4 regions of the Shewanella sp. SP2S2-4 genome follow, and region 2 is predicted to be linked to each of the others. Evidence: predicted binding sites of a transcription regulator. Region 2 holds the regulator's gene; each other region holds the start of a gene.
The links. Region 2 encodes ArgR, which controls arginine synthesis, uptake and breakdown. Its sites were predicted from a motif close to ANTGAATANNTATTCANT; they were not measured.
Positions count from the first base shown of each region.

Region 1: argA (amino-acid N-acetyltransferase) is a predicted target of ArgR. The motif match lies at 1,884-1,901, and genes of this name have one in related genera.
Region 3: Q4Q54_RS06615 (OadG family transporter subunit) is a predicted target of ArgR. The motif match lies at 1,381-1,398, and genes of this name have one in related genera.
Region 4: Q4Q54_RS08330 (YjiH family protein) is a predicted target of ArgR. The motif match lies at 3,160-3,177, and genes of this name have one in related genera.

Region 1 covers NZ_JAUOER010000009.1:37,407-42,326, reverse strand. The annotation lists gene coaBC (bifunctional phosphopantothenoylcysteine decarboxylase/phosphopantothenate--cysteine ligase CoaBC) at 1-319, opposite strand, end outside; gene radC (RadC family protein) at 442-1,119, shown strand; gene rpmB (50S ribosomal protein L28) at 1,241-1,477, shown strand; gene rpmG (50S ribosomal protein L33) at 1,484-1,657, shown strand; gene argA (amino-acid N-acetyltransferase) at 1,981-3,300, shown strand; gene Q4Q54_RS09105 (PH domain-containing protein) at 3,420-3,953, shown strand; gene rarD (EamA family transporter RarD) at 3,976-4,860, opposite strand.
Region 2 covers NZ_JAUOER010000001.1:384,569-389,488, forward strand. The annotation lists gene Q4Q54_RS01695 (thiol-disulfide oxidoreductase DCC family protein) at 1-74, shown strand, start outside; gene mdh (malate dehydrogenase) at 171-1,106, opposite strand; gene argR (transcriptional regulator ArgR) at 1,401-1,871, shown strand; gene Q4Q54_RS01710 (NAD(P)-dependent oxidoreductase) at 2,012-2,644, opposite strand; gene Q4Q54_RS01715 (LysR family transcriptional regulator) at 2,751-3,653, shown strand; gene Q4Q54_RS01720 (Dyp-type peroxidase) at 3,725-4,660, opposite strand; gene ggt (gamma-glutamyltransferase) at 4,904-4,920, opposite strand, start outside.
Region 3 covers NZ_JAUOER010000005.1:221,091-226,010, reverse strand. The annotation lists rRNA gene rrf (5S ribosomal RNA) at 162-277, shown strand; gene Q4Q54_RS06615 (OadG family transporter subunit) at 1,556-1,822, shown strand; gene oadA (sodium-extruding oxaloacetate decarboxylase subunit alpha) at 1,834-3,657, shown strand; gene Q4Q54_RS06605 (sodium ion-translocating decarboxylase subunit beta) at 3,666-4,796, shown strand; gene Q4Q54_RS06600 (hypothetical protein) at 4,911-4,920, opposite strand, start outside.
Region 4 covers NZ_JAUOER010000008.1:27,286-32,205, forward strand. The annotation lists gene Q4Q54_RS08315 (peptidase U32 family protein) at 1-782, shown strand, start outside; gene Q4Q54_RS08320 (U32 family peptidase) at 823-1,716, shown strand; gene Q4Q54_RS08325 (hypothetical protein) at 1,836-2,564, opposite strand; gene Q4Q54_RS08330 (YjiH family protein) at 3,259-4,617, shown strand.

The DNA.
Region 1 (4,920 bases), on a different contig from region 2:
CGGCCATACCGGCATTAATCCGCGCCAATAGGTTTGCAGTTGCAGGGGCAATGATGACGAGATCTGCCCAACGAGCGAGTTCTATGTGGCCCATGGCTGCTTCTGCCGCAGGATCGAGTAGGCTTGAGGCAACGGGATGTCCAGATAACGCTTGCAGCGTCAAAGGCGTGATAAATTCCATCGCACTTTGGCTCATCACCACGCGCACATCAAAGCCACGCTCTTTTAAGCGACGGACTAAATCAGCACTTTTATAGGCCGCAATACCGCCGCCAATGCCCAGCAGGACGTTTTTATTTGTCAGACTCACAGACATCATCCGAGATAGAAATAATGCCGCCAACAATATCACAAAGCGGTGAATTTTAGTGACTCTCCCAGTTCAAAAAATCTCGTCCATACTCAGTAAAGTGAAAATATGTGAGATGACAGGGAGGTCGCATGGGCATTAAAGATTGGCCTGAGGGGGAAGGTCCGAGAGATAAACTGTTACAAAAAGGGGCGGGGCAACTGTCGGATGCGGAGTTATTGGCGGTATTACTGCGGAACGGTTTGGCGGGATTAAACGCGGTTGACCTTGCAAGGTCGCTTATTAGCGAGTTTGGCGGCCTCAGAAACCTGCTTTGTGCTCCTCGAAATCAGGTATGTCGACTTCCGGGCGTAGGACCTGTAAAATACGCCCAGCTTCAAGCTGCGGCCGAATTAGCGCGGCGTGTAGCGCAGGAAAATCTGCAAAGAGGTCAAGTTTTAACAAATCCCGATTTAACTCGGGACTATTTAATGCGACAATTGGCCGATCGCTCCTATGAAGTGTTCGCAGTTTTACTGCTGGATAGCCAGCATAGAGTGATTCAATTTGTCGAATTATTCCGCGGTACAATAGACTCAGCCTCAGTGTACCCACGTGAAGTGGTGAGCTTAGTGCTGGAGAAAAAGGCCGCAGCAGTTATAGTTTGTCATAATCATCCGTCTGGTATTGCCGAGCCCAGTCAGGCTGACCGACGAATAACTGAGCGATTAAAAAATGCGTTAGCAACCATAGACGTATCCTTGTTGGACCATATGGTTGTAGGTGATCGAGAGATAGTTTCTTTTGCAGAACGAGGCTGGATTAATTAATCTAACACTTGATCTTCACTCTGTGATCGTGTATAAAATGCGCCCTCTTTGTGCCTCGGGCGACGGCCATACGAGGCACATTAATGCTCGAGCGTTAAAATTGTTTTTGGAGAAGATTGACATGTCAAGAGTATGCCAAGTTACTGGCAAGAAGCCGATGGTTGGTAACAACCGTTCGCACGCAAAAAACGCGACCCGTCGTCGTTTTTTACCTAACCTACAAAACCACCGTTTTTGGTTAGAAGAAGAAAAGCGTTTCGTACAGTTACGTGTATCTACTAAAGGTATTCGTCTGATCGACAAAAAAGGTATCGAAGTTGTTGTTGCTGAACTTCGTGCTCGTGGCGAGAAGGTATAATAGATCATGGCTAAAGCTAAAGGTAATCGTGAGAAGATCAAATTAGTTTCTACAGCTAAAACTGGTCACTTCTACACAACTGAAAAAAACAAGCGTAACATGCCTGAAAAAATGGAAATCAAAAAATTTGATCCAGTTATTCGTCAGCACGTTATCTACAAAGAAGCAAAAATCAAGTAATCCTTGGTTAGTGTTTCGAGAAAAGCCCCTTATTTAAGGGGCTTTTTTTTGCGCTTTTTTTAGTAGTTAGTCATCAAGTTGAGATAATTGCCTCGCAAACTTAAGCCGCTGAATCATCCCCTGTGAAGCTAAAAAAATGTGAACACTTGCTGAAAATATAAAATAGTGCAGTTCTAAGCACTTTAAATCATTAAAACTGCACTTTAGTGAGAATAAATTCTTTATATGTGAATTAAAATGCAATACCATACGCGAAAGTTAGCGATTCATTCCTGGCATGTCATAGTGACGCTGCCAGCTCAAAAATGAGGTGTAAATAACGCGTGCGTACCACTGAACTGGTTGATGGATTTCGTCACTCTGCCCCCTATGTTAATGCTCACAGAGGTAAAACTTTTGTGGTCATGCTGGGTGGTGAAGCTTTGGCTCAGAATCACTTCCGCGCCATCTTAAATGATGTCGCCCTGCTGCACAGTTTAGGGATTAAAGTGGTGTTGGTGTATGGCGCTAGGCCGCAGATTGATGCTGCATTAGCAGTCAACGGTATCGAACCTGCCTACCACGAAGGCGTGCGTATTACGGATGAAGACTCGCTTAAAGTGATCAAGCAAGTTGCGGGTGCACTGCAATTTGATATCACAGCGCGTTTATCCATGAGCTTAAGCAATACGCCGATGCAAGGTGCGCAAATTAACTTAGTGAGCGGCAACTTTGTGATTGCCCAGCCATTAGGCGTGGATAATGGCATCGATTTTTGCTTAAGCGGCAGAGTGCGTCGTATCGATGTCCAAGGCTTAAAACGTCAGTTAGATAATCACTGCATAGTGTTGATGGGGCCGATAGCGGCTTCTGTGACCGGTGAAAGCTTTAATTTAACCGCCGAGGAAATCGCGACCCAAGTGGCGATCAAGCTCAAAGCCGACAAGATGATCGGTTTTAGCTCACAGAACGGTATTCTCGATCGCAATGGCGACGTGATTGCCGAATTGATGCCAAACGATGCGCAAAACATCATGAACAAGCTGGCCGAGCAAGGTTCTGCCTGCGTAGGCACTATGGCTTTTTTGAAAGCCAGTATCGATGCTTGCCGTAATGGCGTACCGCGTTGTCACTTAGTCAGCTACCTCGAAGATGGCGCTTTGTTGCAGGAACTGTTTTCTCGCGAAGGGATAGGCACGCAAATCGTGACTGAGAGTGCCGAGCGTTTACGCTGTGCGTCGATCGCTGATATTGGCGGTGTACTGAACCTTATCCGTCCATTGGAGGAACAAGGTATTCTGGTGCGTCGTAGCCGTGAGCAGCTCGAGATCGAAATCGAACAGTTCATGTTGATTGAACGCGATGGTTTAGTGATTGGTTGCGCCGCACTCTATCCTTTTGAAGAGGACAATGCGGGTGAGTTTGCCTGTTTGGTGGTGCACCCCGATTATCGCGATGCCGACAGAGGCAGTTTGCTGCTAAAGAACATAATCAATCAGGCCAGAAACCGCGGCTATTCACGCTTGTTTGCGCTGACAACTCGGAGCATTCACTGGTTCCTCGAGCATGGTTTTGTGATTGAAGATGTTGAAGCACTGCCACAGAAGAAAAAGCAGTTGTATAACTATCAACGCCGCTCAAAAATTCTCGCGCTCGATCTTTAAGCCGTTCTAAATTAATCCAATCAATGCCAGCCTAGTACTCATATTAGCGCTGGCATTTTTATTGACATAATATGTCTTTATTGGCAGATTAAGACTTCACTGCACGGGAGATACTGCCAATGAGTCCTCAATTTTTTGAACTCGCCCCTTTAACCCAAACCTCTATCTTTAGCTTTATCGTCTTATTGCTCGGTTTAGCGGGTATCTTGCTGATGTTATGGCTAAAAAATATGCCTAAGATAGCGAAATCGGCGAGTGTAGGTATATTGCTGGTGATGATGGGCGGATTTTCTTGGGTCTTCTATCAATCGAATAGCGCCGAATTAGTGTTAACCGATACAGAGCTCACAGTGGATGTTCCCTTCTATAAAGTGCAGTTATCCCGCGTGGATTTATTGCCCGCCGAGGCACGCATAGTCGATTTGCAACAAGAAGCAGAATTGACTCCGAGCTTTAAAACCAACGGTATAGGCATGCCAGGATTTCAATTGGGTTGGTTTAATCTACAAGGGAAAGGCAGGGCATTTTTGGCGATAACAGATAAATCGCAGTTAGTGTTAGTGCCAACGACTAAAGGCTACAGTTTATTACTGACAGTACCGCAAGGGAGTGAATTTTTAGCACAGTTACAGAAGTCATCATCACTTCTGTAACTGTGTATCGGCGTGATAATAATCACGCCGCTTTGCGTTTATAGGCCATGTCTAAGGTAAAGACTAACAGGGCACTCCAGATAAAACCGAAGGTCACGCCTTTTTCTGCATCGAAGGGCTCATTAAACAGACTCACCGCGAGGATGAACATAATACTTGGGCCGATATATTGGAAAAATCCAAGCATAGACAATGGAATCCGTACCGCGGCTCCTGCAAAACAGAGTAAAGGAATCGTGGTCACTATCCCAGCCGCCATTAACATCAGATTCAATTGCCAATCGTTAGTTAGCATGCTCGCCGTGGCGCTATCCAGAGTGGCGACTAGGTAGATCAATGCAACCGGTAATAGCACCGCGGTTTCGACCAATAAACCAGCTTTGGCATCTACATTGACCTTTTTCCGCAGTAGCGCATAGAAACCAAAGGTGCCCGCGAGTGCCAGTGAGACAATGGGAATAGAGCCAAAAGAGATTAACTGGATCAATACGCCAGCGCTGGCGAGTGAAACCGCAAACCATTGCAGTTTACGCAATCTTTCGCCTAGAAATAACATACCGAGTAAGACGTTGAGTAAAGGATTGATGAAGTAACCTAGGCTGGCATCGAGCATGTGATCGTTATTTACCGCCCAGATAAATAGTAGCCAGTTTCCCGCGATCAATATGGAAGTAATGGTGAGAACCATCAACTGTTTAGGCTGTTTAAACAGTAAGCGTAAGCGAGAAAAACCGCCGATAAACTGCATAATGATCAGCATAAACACGAATGACCAAATCACTCGATGGAGCAAAATTTCGGTGGCGGAAACATGGTTGAGTAATTTGAAATATAAAGGCGCAAAACCCCACATACAGTAAGCACTGACGGCAAGTAGGATCCCTTTGCGGTATTCAAGATCTGGCATGAGACATCTTCGAAGAACAACAAGGTGGCGATTGTAGGTGTGTCTGACCGCTGACTCAAG
Region 2 (4,920 bases):
ACCGCATCTCCTATTTACTGACGGGCAAAGCCCGCTGCGACGATAATTGCCAAATTCCCACCAAACGCCGCTGAATGAGCTTTAGAAAGTGTAAAACGCAGGCATAAAAAAACGGAGCTCAATGGCTCCGTTTTTTAATTCGTCATAATCTAAAAAGATTATCCGAAAGATTATTTAACGAAATCAACGCCTAGTTTGATATCGCCTTTCAGCGTATCTAACATAGAATCACGAGCGTTAGCTTCGAATGCACTCACTTCACCGTAAGGCAGTACTTTTTCAATACCGTTTTTGCCTAACAGCACAGGTTGTGCGAAGAACTCTGCGTGCTCGCTGCCGCCGTCAACATAGGCGCATTCAACGATGTTAGCTTCACCTTGCAGACCACGAACCAAAGACAGACCGAAACGGCATGCCGCTTGACCCATAGACAGAGTCGCGCTTCCGCCACCGGCTTTAGCTTCAACCACTTCTGTACCCGCGTTTTGAATGCGAGTTGTCAGACTTGCCACTTCTTCATCAGTGAAAGTCGCGCCTTCAACTTGAGATAGTAATGGCAGAATGGTCACGCCGCTGTGGCCGCCGATCACATTCACTTTAACGTCAGCAACGTTCAGGCCTTTTAATTCGGCGATGAAAGTTTCAGAACGGATCACGTCTAATGTCGTGATACCGAACAGACGGTTCTTATCGTAAACACCCGCTTTTTTCATCACTTCTGCTGCGATAGCGACAGTCGTGTTGACTGGGTTAGTGATAATGCCAACCAAAGCCGTAGGGCAAGTTGCCGCTACTTTTTCGATCAGGTTGCGAACGATACCAGCATTGATATTGAACAGATCTGAACGATCCATACCAGGCTTACGCGCAACACCAGCAGAAATTAGAACAACGTCAGCACCCACTAGGGCAGGCGTTGGATCTTCACCAGCAAAACCTTTGATTTCAACAGCAGTCGGGATGTGGCTCAAGTCAACCGCAACACCCGGAGTAACCGGTGCGATATCATATAGAGACAAATGTGAACCCGCAGGCAGTTGAGTTTTTAACAGTAGGGCAAGAGCCTGGCCGATACCACCAGCAGCACCAAGTACAGCAACTTTCATAGTTATCTCCGTTATTTCTCGGATATGTGTGACATGGATCTAATTTACGTTGGCGTCACATTACTGGAATGTCACAACAATTTCAATTATCCCTTAGTCGTGGGACAAAAGAATTCCGGAATAAGTTAGAAGCAATGTAGAACAATTACTCAAATTGGTATTTTTAAGCCCACAGCAAACGCTTAACCACAGGGAGTTAGTGAATTTTTATTCAACCAATCTGGTTATTTGTTGACAATTTTTCTAAAAATATTCAAAATGGGCCTGTTTTTTTGAATAACGAATAATAATATTATGCAAACGACCAAGAATCAGGATGACCTTGTTAGAATTTTTAAGTCGATTTTAAAAGAAGAGCGCTTTGGCTCTCAAAGTGAAATCGTCACCGCCTTGCAAGCTGAAGGCTTTGGTAATATTAACCAATCAAAAGTATCACGCATGCTCAGCAAGTTCGGCGCAGTGCGGACTCGCAACGCTAAGCAAGAGATGGTGTATTGCTTGCCGGCCGAATTAGGCGTACCAACCGCGGGTAGCCCGTTGAAGAATTTGGTACTCGATGTCGATCATAACCAAGCGATGATCGTCGTGCGAACTAGCCCAGGTGCAGCGCAGCTGATTGCCCGTTTATTGGATTCTATCGGTAAACCAGAAGGCATTTTGGGCACGATTGCCGGTGATGACACTATCTTTATTTGTCCATCGAGCATCCAAGATATCGCCGATACCTTAGAAACCATCAAATCTTTATTCAATTACGCAGAATAAAAAAACAGGTCAGCTTGCTGACCTGTTCTATTTCATCTGTACGCATTTCAGTCCAATCTTGCGCTGATTATTTGGCCATTGTCCCGATTACGTTACACATTTAAGCCAATCTCTCGTGCACCGATGTTTATACGCTAAGGTCAGTAAGCCACACTGATGCGCTGATTTGCGTGAGTGCCCTGTTCGGCCTCATCTAACATGGCTTTAGCGTAATCCGTAACAGAAATGCGGCTGCGACCATTAGCATCGGTAAAGAAGCTGTCGCCACCAAGGCGATATGGGCCTTCACTCTCGCCAGGATAAATCTCAGCGGCTGGGCTCACAAAGGTCCAATTAATTGCAGTTTGCGCCGCACGGAATACCTGCAAAGCTTCACCCTGAGCTAACGCCTCATCTTTATATGCAGCGGGGAAATCTGGGCTAGAAACCAGAGTCACGCCCGGCGCCACTTCTAAGCTCCCTGCACCACCAACCCACAATAAACGTGGCACCTTAGCGTTAGGCAGCACATTCAGTAAATGCTGAACTGTACTCGCCACTAGGCCATGATTTTGTTGTGCGCGGCCACCAACAGCGGCAATGACAACATCTACGCCAGCAAAGGTTTGCGCAACTAATGGCTGCTCTAAATCCACAGCATGCACAACCACGTCAGTAGCGGATAACTTGCTCGGATCACGCACTAGCGCAGTTACTTGGTGCCCACGGCTCAATGCTTCTTTTAAAATTGCACCACCAATCCAACCTGTTGCACCTAAAATTGCGATTTTCATTTCGTTAACTCTCTCTGATGATTTACATTGAAGCCAGTTTACTTGCAGTGGTTCACGTGATAAACATCAATAAATGAGCATGATTGTTTCAGTTTGAGGTACTAATATGGATAAAATTGCCGCAATACGCAGTTTCGTCGAAGTGGCAAACTGCGGCAGCTTTACCAAAGCTGCCGAACATTTAGACCTCAGCCGCCTGCAGGTGTCCCGCCATATTCAAGAAGTGGAGCAGTGGTTGAGTTTACGCTTACTACACCGTACCACCCGCAGCGTCAGCCTGACTTTGCAAGGCGAAGAAGCGCTGCAATTTTGCCAGCGGATCTTAAGTGAAGTCGCCGCCATGGAAAGCCGCGCCCACAGCCATAACAGTGAACTGGTGGGCAGTATTCGCATCGCCACACCGATTGGCCTTGGACAGCACAGCCTGTTTGATGTCGTCGACCGCTTTATTAAAATTCACCCTAAGGTCAGCATTCAGCTGGTGATGTCAGACAGTTTTGCCCAATTGGTGGATGAGCGAGTCGATGTGGCACTGCGCTATACCGAGCAGCCGGATGATAATTTGATTGCCCGCCGTTTAATGACCATAGATGCCGTGATCTGTGCTGCGCCGAGCTACCTTGATAGCAACACACCACTTGTCGAGCCCATCGATCTACTGGCTCACAACTGCCTGATACACTCGGCGCAACAAAATTGGCCTTTCCTGAAAGAGCTGCAAGCCGAGCATGTAAAAGTCACAGGTAATCTTAAAGCCAACGATATGGGCGTACTGGTGAGTGCGGCGCTGCGGGGACATGGCATAGTGCGTTTGCCCTGCGACTTAGCCAATCAATACCTTGCCAGTGGCCAGCTCAAAGAAGTGTTACCCGACTTTACGACGCCAGGCCAAACCTTATGGGCTGTGTACTTGTCCCGCAGTTATCAGCAAAATCTGGTGCGCGCCTTTATCGATTTCACTGCCCAGCAATGGCAACTCGATATCAAAAAATGGCTCCCAGCGCATTAGCATAAAAAACGCACTTAGGCGTTAGCGTAAGTGCGTTTAATTGATGCTGAATCGGCGCAGATCTCGAAAGCTTATTCGTCGAATTGCAGCATAAAATCCAATGCGGGGGCAAAGAAGGATGAGCCTGTCATCGCCTTAGTAAAATGCATCAAGTGATCATGGTTACCTTCGCCATCACCAAACATCATGCTATGCAGCATCTTTTCAAAATGCTCCGGCGTACGGCAGTTAGAGATAAACATCAATCCCTGCTCCTTCAGCGAACCATAGGGCATGCTCTGGCGCAGGATTTCCATCGACTGACCGTTCGCATCTTTAAGATTCACCCGCTTGATATGGCTGGTCAGTGGCTTATCCTCTGACTCATACTCGATATTATCTTGCTTAGTACGGCCGATAATATCTTCTTGTTTTTTAACCGGTAATCTATGCCACTTACTCAAGTTATGGGCATACTTTTGCACGTGAATATAGCTGCCGCCTCTAAACTCAGGATCTTCATCACCAACCAGAGCGACTTCCTGACGGTGCCGCCCCTTAGGGTTTTCAGTGCCATCGACAAAACCGGTTAAATCGCGGCTATCCATAAATCTAAAGCCACGTTCTTCATCGACTAATTCCACTAAGTCTTCAAACATTTGGCTGATTTCATTAGCGACTAAATGCAGAATATCGTAACGATCGCAGCGGATATGCACGAACAAATCATATTCAATTGCCGGTGCTTCACGGCTGCCGACTTGCATCGCAGGGAAAGGCTTAAGCATTTCAGGACGCGCATTAGGATAGAGGCTATCCCAATAGTTAGCGCCAATCCCTACAAAACCATTGAATGCACTGTCAGAATACTGATCTGTCAGCTCATAAATATACTGCGCAACGTTGGCAAGACAGGGACGTAATTGTGACTCTACATTGTCATTGGCATTAAACATCAAATAGACACTGTGTAAGTTCCCCTCTGCACACACACCCAACTGTTCACGCGGCATATTTTGTATATCCATTTGGTTATCACCCTTTTTCTAAATTCATTTTCGGCAATATTATCCGCAACTTTACCTGAAAATGACATTAACTAACGCACAGTTTGTTCTGGTTTATCATGATAATGCTCATTAGGTAGCAATATCACGCCCAAGATCCCTAATGTAAAAATGACGAGACTGGAAAGTCTCGTCATTCAGTTTAATCGAATTAGAGCAGCAAAGCTTACTCTACCTCGAGCTTACCTTAGCGTGACGCTGAAGTTAATAACCGGCAGCAT
Region 3 (4,920 bases), on a different contig from region 2:
TCCAGACATTTTCTAGCACTTCCTCCATCCATGGAGGTCGTACGAAAAGCCTTAGACAGAATAACGACACTTGATAAAGTGTGAACTCAAACAAAGCAAATCAGCTTTCCGAATTATTATTAACGTGGTTCAGCGATGGACACGGTAATAAACAGAATTTGCTTGGTGACAATAGCCTTGTGGAACCACCTGATCCCATCCCGAACTCAGAAGTGAAACGCAAACGCGCCGATGGTAGTGTGGGGTCTCCCCATGTGAGAGTAGGTCATCGCCAAGCGCCTAATTATCTCTCATTGAGATGTAACGAAGCCAGCTGAATAAGCTGGCTTTTTTGCGTCTAAATTTTGTAGGAATTGATATATTTTTCTTCCAACTTGCATGTTTCCCCACTATTTTTACTCACCAGCTCACCAGCTCACCAGCTCACCAGCTCACCAGCTCACCAGCTCACCAGCTCACCAGCTCACCAGCTCACCAGCTCACCAGCTCACCAGCTCATTTTTTAATTGCTGAGTTCCTTGTCGATCCTAGGCTTCCTTATTTCGTTCTTGTCCTATTGCTTATACCAATCACATTAAATATCTAATCAGTTCACAGCCTCACAGGCATTTCAATCCAAGGCGCATTGACGCAGAAATGGTTATTCCCTTTTAAGTCAATGCAACACCGGAGTGGGATGCTGAAGGGCGGCTAACTGTTAACGGTATGACAACGCGCTTTATACTGCGTTTAAGGCTTTCGACAGAGCACCACTATGCCTTCAAGCCTTCGCCTTGTTTAAAGCGCGTTGAATTCCCGCTGAATGAACAGATATTAAATACAATTGGTATTAATTCTGCGAATAGCTAAGAGCCTAAGGTCTACCTCGGGTAGCACTTTGGCTTATCTTTCAAGATAGCCGCTCCACAACAAACCGTATTGAGCCTCTAGCACCGCTTCGTGTTGGTATCAAGAGGATATCTAAGTTATCAAAATGGATGATTTAATTTGTTAGATTGACCCCATTCCTCTTCTTCAATCAATTCCTTCAGAACGACATGCCTTTCTATATTCATTCAGAATCAAATAGCAGTGACTTGGATTGTGAAATCTGCATACTTTTTCACTTGGTTTATTCCTATGTCCGTTGTCTTCAATTTAGGAATCATTTTTTAGCCTAGGACATCATTTCGACTTAAATCTAGCATAGTGGGTATTTCATTATGGAATATTGAATTAATTACCCGATTTATGAGGATTAGTGACTGGCTACCTTTGGATTCACTTAATATTGGTAAGACCAATTTACATTCATATGGTGTTTTTGTTATCAATTGGTTATGTTTGTAGCGGGTTGAGTTCAAGCTGGCTTTCTTGCTATGTGAGTTATTAGCTTTTAAATATGATTTTTTATTCAAATTTTCTTTGGTGTGGTGGTCGCTATAGGTCTGTCTAAGAGAGACCCATAGTTTGTAAACCTCTCAACCGATTGAATGTTGTACTTGTAATGCGATAGCGATGTTTTCGGGGCAATCGTACTGTTGATAGGGATTGAGAGAGTAGGGGGAGGGGATTTATGGAGGATGTAACGCAATCTTTATTGGATGCCGTTGGCATTATGTTTTTGGGGATGGGCTTAGTGTATTTATTTTTAAGTATACTAATCCTTGGGATTCATTTGGTTGCGCGCTGGTGTGCAGTCGATGCTGACTCTGCACGTTATGTTAAAAATCATGCTAAAAGTCAGCAGAGGGTAGCGCAATCTGATGCTAAGCCTTTAGACCCAAATGTGGTCGCTGCGATTTCATTGGCGGTAAAGCAGTATCGTTCACAGATTAAGTAATGGGGAGCAGTATGACTTTTGTATCTAATTCTACGACGGCAGTGGCTAAGCCATTATTTTTAACTGATGTCGTTTTGCGGGACGCGCATCAATCCATTTTAGCGACGCGCTTACGCATTGATGACATGTTACCGATAGCGCCACTACTCGATAAGATCGGCTTCTGGTCACTGGAATCTTGGGGCGGTGCAACTTTTGATGCCTGCATTCGTTATCTTGGTGAAGATCCTTGGGATCGAATTCGTGAGCTGAAAAAGGCCATGCCGAATACGCCGCAGCAAATGTTGCTGCGTGGCCAAAACCTCTTAGGTTATCGCCATTATGCCGATGATTTAGTGACGCGTTTTGTTGAGCGTGCCCATACCAATGGCGTCGATGTATTTCGTATTTTTGATGCGATGAACGATGTTCGAAACCTCGATACTGCGGTGAAAGCAGTGCGCCAAGTTGGCGGCCATGCGCAGGGGACGATTTCGTATACCACGAGTCCAGTGCATACCATAGAGACGTGGGTTGATATGGCAAAACGTCTCGAAGATATGGGATGCGATTCTTTGTGCATCAAAGATATGGCGGGCTTACTTAAGCCGATGGAAGCGTTTGAGCTTATTAGCCGACTCAAATCTCAGACGCAACTTGTGTTATCTATGCATTGTCATGCGACGACAGGGTTGAGTACGGCCACTTATCAGAAAGCCATTGAAGCGGGTATTGACGTGCTCGATACGGCAATTTCGTCGATGAGTCAAACCTATGGACATACTGCAACTGAAACCGTTATCGCTATGGTGGAAGATACTGAGCGCGCAACGGGTTACGACATGGTGTTGCTTGAGGAGATTGCTGCTTATTTCCGTGAAGTGCGTAAGAAGTACGCTAAGTTTGAAGGCGCACTGAAAGGCATCGATTCGCGGATTTTACGTGCCCAAGTGCCTGGTGGCATGCTGACCAATATGGAGAGCCAACTAAAGGAACAGGGCGCGGCCGATAAGATGGACTTGGTATTGGAAGAAATTCCCCGCGTACGTGCTGACTTAGGTTTCTTGCCGTTAGTGACGCCCACATCGCAGATTGTCGGCTCGCAGGCGGTAATCAATGTGCTGATGGGTGAGCGTTACAAGTCACTGACCAAAGAGACTGAAGGCGTGCTTAAGGGCGAATATGGCGCGACGCCTGCGCCAGTAGATGCTGCATTGCAAGCGAGAGTCTTGCAAGGGGCTGAAGCTATTACATGTCGCCCTGCGGATTTATTAACGCCGGAGCTGGCTAAGTTACGGCTCGAGTTGGCAGATAAAGCGCAGGAACAAGGCATTCGCCTATCTTCAGAGCATGACGATGATGTGCTGACCTATGCACTCTTCCCACAAATAGGATTGCAGTTCTTAAAGAATCGTGACGATCCAAGCGCCTTTGAGCCTAAGCCTGAATTGACTGCGGCACTTGCTACTAATGCTGCGGATCGTGGCCCTGAAACCTACACTGTGACTGTCGAAGGGCAAGAGTACGTAGTTGAAGTCGCCGCAGGCGGGGAGATCTCGCAAATCCAGCCACAGGGCCAAAGTGTTCATGCCGTGCAAACGGCTACGGCGAGCACTATGCCAACTGCGTGCCATGGAGAGATCAGGCTTGAAATGAGCGCGCCGCTGTCGGGCAACATCTTCAAAGTGCATGTTTCTCCAGGCGATAGAGTGTGTGAAGGCGATGTTGTGATCATCCTTGAGGCGATGAAGATGGAAACTGAAATTCGTGCTCAGGGCGATGGCATTATCGCTAAGCTCTGGGTGAAAGAAGGCGACTCAGTATCTGTGGGTTCTCAATTACTGGCCTTGGCGTAGGAGTCATTATGGAAGGTTTAATGGCTTTTTGGGCCGAGACTGGTATTGCCCATTTTACTGGTGGGCAAGTGTTGATGATGGCAGTGGGCGCTTTGCTCTTGTATCTCGCCATCGTGCGAGGGTTTGAGCCTTTATTATTGCTGCCAATTGGTTTTGGTGCAGTGCTGGCGAACATTCCCCACGCGGGATTTACCGAAGAAGGTGGCATGCTGTATTACGCCTATCATGTGGGGATTGAGACTGGGGTGTTCCCACTGTTGATCTTTATGGGCGTAGGCGCGCTGACCGACTTTAGTGCCTTGATTGCCAATCCTAAAACCCTGTTGTTAGGAGCTGCGGCGCAGTTTGGGATTTTCGCGACATTGATCGGGGCGATAGCGCTGAACTTAGTGCCGGGCTTTGAGTTCACCATGAAGGACGCGGCGGCCATTGCGATTATTGGCGGTGCTGATGGACCTACGGCGATTTTCCTCGCCTCCAAACTGGCGCCTGAGTTATTGGGGGCGATTGCGGTCGCGGCTTATTCCTATATGGCGTTAGTCCCGATTATTCAACCGCCGATCATGCGCTTACTAACAACCCAAGCTGAACGCGAAATTAAAATGGAGCAGCTGCGGGACGTCAGTAAAAAGGAAAAGATCATTTTCCCTTTGATGGTGCTGGGATTAACGATTCTCTTCTTACCTGCGGCCACGCCGTTAGTGGGCATGTTTTGCCTTGGTAACTTGATGCGCGAATCGGGCGTAGTGGATAGATTATCGAAAACGGCGCAGAACGAGCTTATTAATATCGTCACGATTTTCTTAGGGTTAGCTGTGGGCTCTAAGTTATCCGCCGATCAATTCCTACGACTGGAAACATTAGGGATTCTGGTTTTGGGTGCTTTGGCTTTTAGCGTTGGAACTGCCGCGGGTGTGTTGATGGCAAAGCTGATGTGTAAGCTGTCGGGCGGTAAAGTGAACCCGCTGATTGGCGCCGCAGGGGTATCGGCTGTGCCTATGGCGGCGCGAGTCGTCAACAAAGTCGGATTGGAAGCGAATCAACATAACTTCCTGCTGATGCATGCAATGGGGCCCAATGTGGCGGGGGTGTTAGGTTCTGCAGTCGCTGCGGGGATTTTACTTGCTGTTCTTGGGTAACGGATTGGGTTAATCACTGAGTTAACCGATTTGGGTTAACTGAGCTTTGAACATCTTCCAATCGTTAGCTCAGTTTGATCACTAAGGCCAACTCAGTATTGAGTTGGCCTTTTGCTAAGCCGTT
Region 4 (4,920 bases), on a different contig from region 2:
GGTATCAAGCCATCGATCTCGCCGCTAAGCTGGGAATAGATGCGTTGATTGTCGCCGATCTTTCTTTGCTCAATTATGCCCATCAACATTACCCACACTTGCCGCTGCATTTGTCGGTACAGGCCAGTGCGACCAATCTGGGCGCGCTCAGCTTTTATAAAGAAACTTTTAACATCGCCCGAGTCGTGTTGCCGCGGGTATTATCGATGAAACAAGTGCGTGACCTTGCCAAGGTCAGCCCAGTGGATTTAGAAGTGTTCGCCTTCGGTAGCCTGTGCATTATGGCCGAAGGCCGTTGCCAGCTGTCATCCTATGTAACGGGACAATCGCCCAACACCGGCGGCTCTTGTTCACCGGCAAAACACGTGCGCTGGCAGGAAGAAGGTCAGAACCGATTAACGCTGCTCAATGATGTGTTGATTGATAAGTCGGCCCTCGATGAACAGATGGGTTATCCCGTGGTATGTAAAGGCCGTTACATCACGGAAGATCAAGATTCGCCGCAGTATTTGCTCGAATCACCAACCAGTTTGAATACCTTAAGTCTACTGCCAGAACTCGCCAAGGCGGGCATAGTGTCGCTAAAAATCGAAGGCCGCCAACGCAGCCCGGCCTATGTTGAGCAAGTTACGAGAGTTTGGCGCCAAGCCATAGACACCTATCGAGATAACCCCGAACTGTACTCAACAAGCCAAAACCAACCCCATTGGGAACAAGCCCTTGCAAAAGTTTCCGAGGGTCAAATCACCACACTTGGCGCCTACGAGCGTGATTGGCAATAAAGGTAAATGGACAGAGCGCCAGATTAACAAAGGATAAGTAATGCATATTTCCCTAGGCCCGCTGTTGTATTGCTGGCAAAAACAACAGGTCACAGATTTTTATCAGCAAGTCGCCGCCAGTCAAATTCCCTTAGTGTATTTAGGCGAGGCCGTTTGCAGCCGCAGACGTGAACTCAAGTGGGGCGATTATCTCGAACTGGCACAGATGCTTAAGCAGGCGGGTAAAGAAGTGGTGATTTCAACGCTGGCGTTAATCGAAGCGCCATCGGAATACACTGAGCTGAAACGCCAGGTCAATAACGGCGAATTTATGGTCGAAGCGAACGATATGGCGGCAGTCTATCTCGCCAACGAGCACAAGCTGCCCTTCGTCTGCGGCGCGAGTATCAATAACTACAATCGCGCCAGTTTAGACATTTTGCAGCGATTTGGGATGCAAAGGTTTGTGATGCCAGTGGAGCTATCAAAGGGTTGGCTTAGCCAAGTGATCCAACAAAAGCCGCCATTTGAAGTAGAGGTCCTCGGCCACGGCTATTTGCCCCTCGCCCATTCGGCGCGCTGCTTTACCGCTAGGCACAAACAGCTCACCAAAGATCATTGTGAAACAGTGTGCCGTGAATACAGCAAAGGGCTACTCGCGCAAACCCAAGAGCTGCAGCCTTTGCTCAGGCTCAATGGGATCCAAACTCAATCCGCCAGTTGTTTAGATTTACGCAGTGAAATAACGACAATGGCAAAGATGGGCGTGGATGTGTTTCGGGTATCACCCAGTAGTCTTGACTGCATCACCACAGCCAATACCTTGGTCGATGCGATTAACACGCCTGAAAATGCTCAAGATTTTGCGATAGGCAGCGACGCGAACCTAGAGACTACCCAGTGTAACGGCTATTGGTTTGGAGAAGCAGGCCTTGCTGTGCATGCCAATCCCTAGCCCGATTCAGAGCCTGAGCTTGGACCTAAACATGAGCCAGAGCTTAATCTAGCAAGGAATCTGAGCGGGAACCATAATCTGGATTTAAGCAAACGTCGACGTTAACTTAAGGAATGAGTTTAACCAGTACTATTTCGATCTTGGCTGGTTCGCTCTTGGTTGGAGTGTAACTGACTCAAAAGCAGCACAGTGGTCCAGCACAATAGACTCCCCAGCCCTATCCATTCCAGTAGGGCTGGCCACCACAAACTAGGACGCGGTAGCTGCAATACCATCTCCTGATAAAACGGCCTATCCCCTTCGGTCAAACCTAAATCCAATTGCGGCGCATACAGAAACGTCATCATGCTGCACAGCACAATGAGGGCTAACAACCCAGTCCAGCGACCAAAATGAGACTTGCCGAAAAAAACTAAAGCTAAGTAGAAAATCGCACTTAAACTTCCCAGATAGAAAAACCATTTCAGCCCTAAAACGTGCAAGTGATACACGTTCACCGGAAATAATCCCACGCTCGCTAAAGCTAAAAAAGTGCATGCCAGACTGATAAAAAAGGGATATCCCCAAAAAGATGTCACCTGTTGTAACGAAGACAAACAATAAAAGACGAGACTTAAGCTGCCAAAAAACAATCCCCCGTTGAGGATCACAGCAAAAGGTGAATGACCATAAGTCCCCAATTCGCTTAGGGTATGATTTAAAAAATTAAAGCGATGGGATTCGGCATCGTCGAATCCTAAAACAGTCATCACAATACCGATTAAAAGCCCAAAGATCCCCAGAAAACCAAACTTAATGGCCAGTGTCGAGCCGCCTTTAATCTTAACCTTCTCTACTTTTGCAGTCATGAATACTTGAGTTGGATAGGAATGATACTAACTTACATGGAAATGAGAAGATTTAAAGCGGCGGGTATCCGCTTTATGAATAATATTTTTACTTTCATCGTTATTAGCGACTTTTTAGTCAGCCTCCAAAACATCAAGATGCTGAGGAAGATCACTATTATCTCTAAGCAGATTTAACTGCTTGTCGCATAAAAATGTGCCGAGCAGCGAAATAGACTGAGCATCACAGTGGTATTCGTAAAGCGTGCTCACCCACGCCATATAGAAAGTGTTATCACGACAGTCCGCTTAAATCGCACAAAAAACCAACCAATAGGGCTATAAGGCTAAAGTTGATGATGTTTTTTCGTGCAAAAATAACATCTCAATCGTTTTAACTACATCATCACACAAGCGATTAACCCCTCAGAAACAACAATCCATAACGCCATGTTTATAATAATTTTTTATCTGAAACCATCCAGAAGTATCGACCTAATATCACCGACAACTTAAGTAAAATAACTATGCTGTTTTGCTGCTTATATCAAACTAACTAGCGAATCGTTTTACATAGACAAGCTAAGCGAGTAATCTTCCCCATTCTCGTTTTTGAGTTGAATTTAAATGCACCTTAATTGGCGTCAACAGCGCGTTATGTGCGGCTATTAATTCAAATTTACCATGTACGACTCGTACTTTAAGGTGTACAAAATTGACTACTGAAAATAAAAATCGAAACATTAAGACGATACTCACCTTTATCGTCCCTTCGCTGATCGGTCTGTTGTTATTTATGACCCCTATCAGCTACAACGATGCGATCACTATTCCTATCGCGATTATCTCTAAAGCACTGCAAGGCGCATTGAGCGGCGTGTTAACCCTCATAGTGACCATGATTATCGTGGCTACGGCGCTGGCCTCTTCGCTGTCAAAAGCATTTAAGCCTAAGTTTGTGGCCCAGAATCACTTCCTTAATGCCTTATTAAATGTCAGTCCTTTATGGTTGATCACGCGGATCATAGGTGCGGTGTTTGTCGTGCTGACCTATTTAGGCTTAGGCCCAGAGGCCATTAACTCCTCAAGCACAGGTGCATTAGTCTTAAACGACTTACTGCCCGTGTTGTTCTCCGTTTTTATCTTTGCGGGTATGTTGTTGCCGCTGCTGCTGAACTTCGGTCTACTCGAACTGTTTGGCACGCTGCTAACCAAAATCATGCGCCCCGTGTTCAATCTACCGGGTCGCAGTGCAATTGATTGTATGGCCTCATGGTTAGGTGATGGCAGTGTCGGTATTTTACTGACCAGCAAACAATACGAAGCACGTTTTTATACGCAAAGAGAAGCGGCGGTTATCGGCACCACATTCTCGGCAGTATCGATTACCTTCAGCCTAGTCGTGATCTCGCAAGTTAAGTTAGAGCACATGTTTGTGCCCTTCTATTTGACTGTGTGTCTCGCCGGTTTTGCTGCCGCTGTGATTGTGCCTAAGTTGCCACCGCTGTCGTGGAAGAAAGACAACTACATAGACGATACCCCACGCACGCCAGATGATGAGTTGATCCCTGCGGATCGCAATGCTTTCTCTTGGGGTTTTGATAAAGCCTTAGAAAAAGCTGCCAGTGCTGGTGGTATCAAAGGCGTATTGAATGAAGGCGTTAAAAACGTTGTCGATATGGTGTTTGGCATTCTCCCTGTCGTCATGGCCATTGGTACTTTGGCACTGATTATTGCCGAGCACACACCCATATTTAACTATCTGGGGATGCCGTTTATTCCATTACTCGAATTACTGCATATTCCAGAAGCCACTGAAGCCTCTAAAACAATCGTGGTCGGTTTTGCGGATATGTTTATTCCGTCAATCCTTGCCAGCTCAATTGAATCAGATATGACCCGCTTTGTAATTGCAGCCTTATCTGTGACTCAGTTGATCTATATGAGTGAAGTCGGTGCACTGCTTATCGGCAGTAAAATTCCCGTCAACTTCGTTGAGCTTTTCGTGGTGTTTATTCTACGTACCTTAGTGACTCTGCCTGTTATCGCGGGTGTAGCGCATTTATTGTTCTAACATTACGCTAGTTTGGGCCTAACGTAGGTTTTAATGTAAGTCCAACAAACGTTCTAAAAAAGGGGAGTCAGATTAACTGACTCCCCTTTTTGCACTAACTCATACACGAACTGGCTGTTTTGATTATATAGCGTGACTTAATCGTACAATCTCCACTCGACACCACACAACTCACTTTTGGACAGAAGGTGTAGGCAAATTGTACTGGGTGACCTGCTATTTCAGTCACAGGGATCTAAGTGTTGGCTGGTATTCAATCATATAGGCTTGCCATGGCATTCACTCTCCGACACGCAGCTAGTC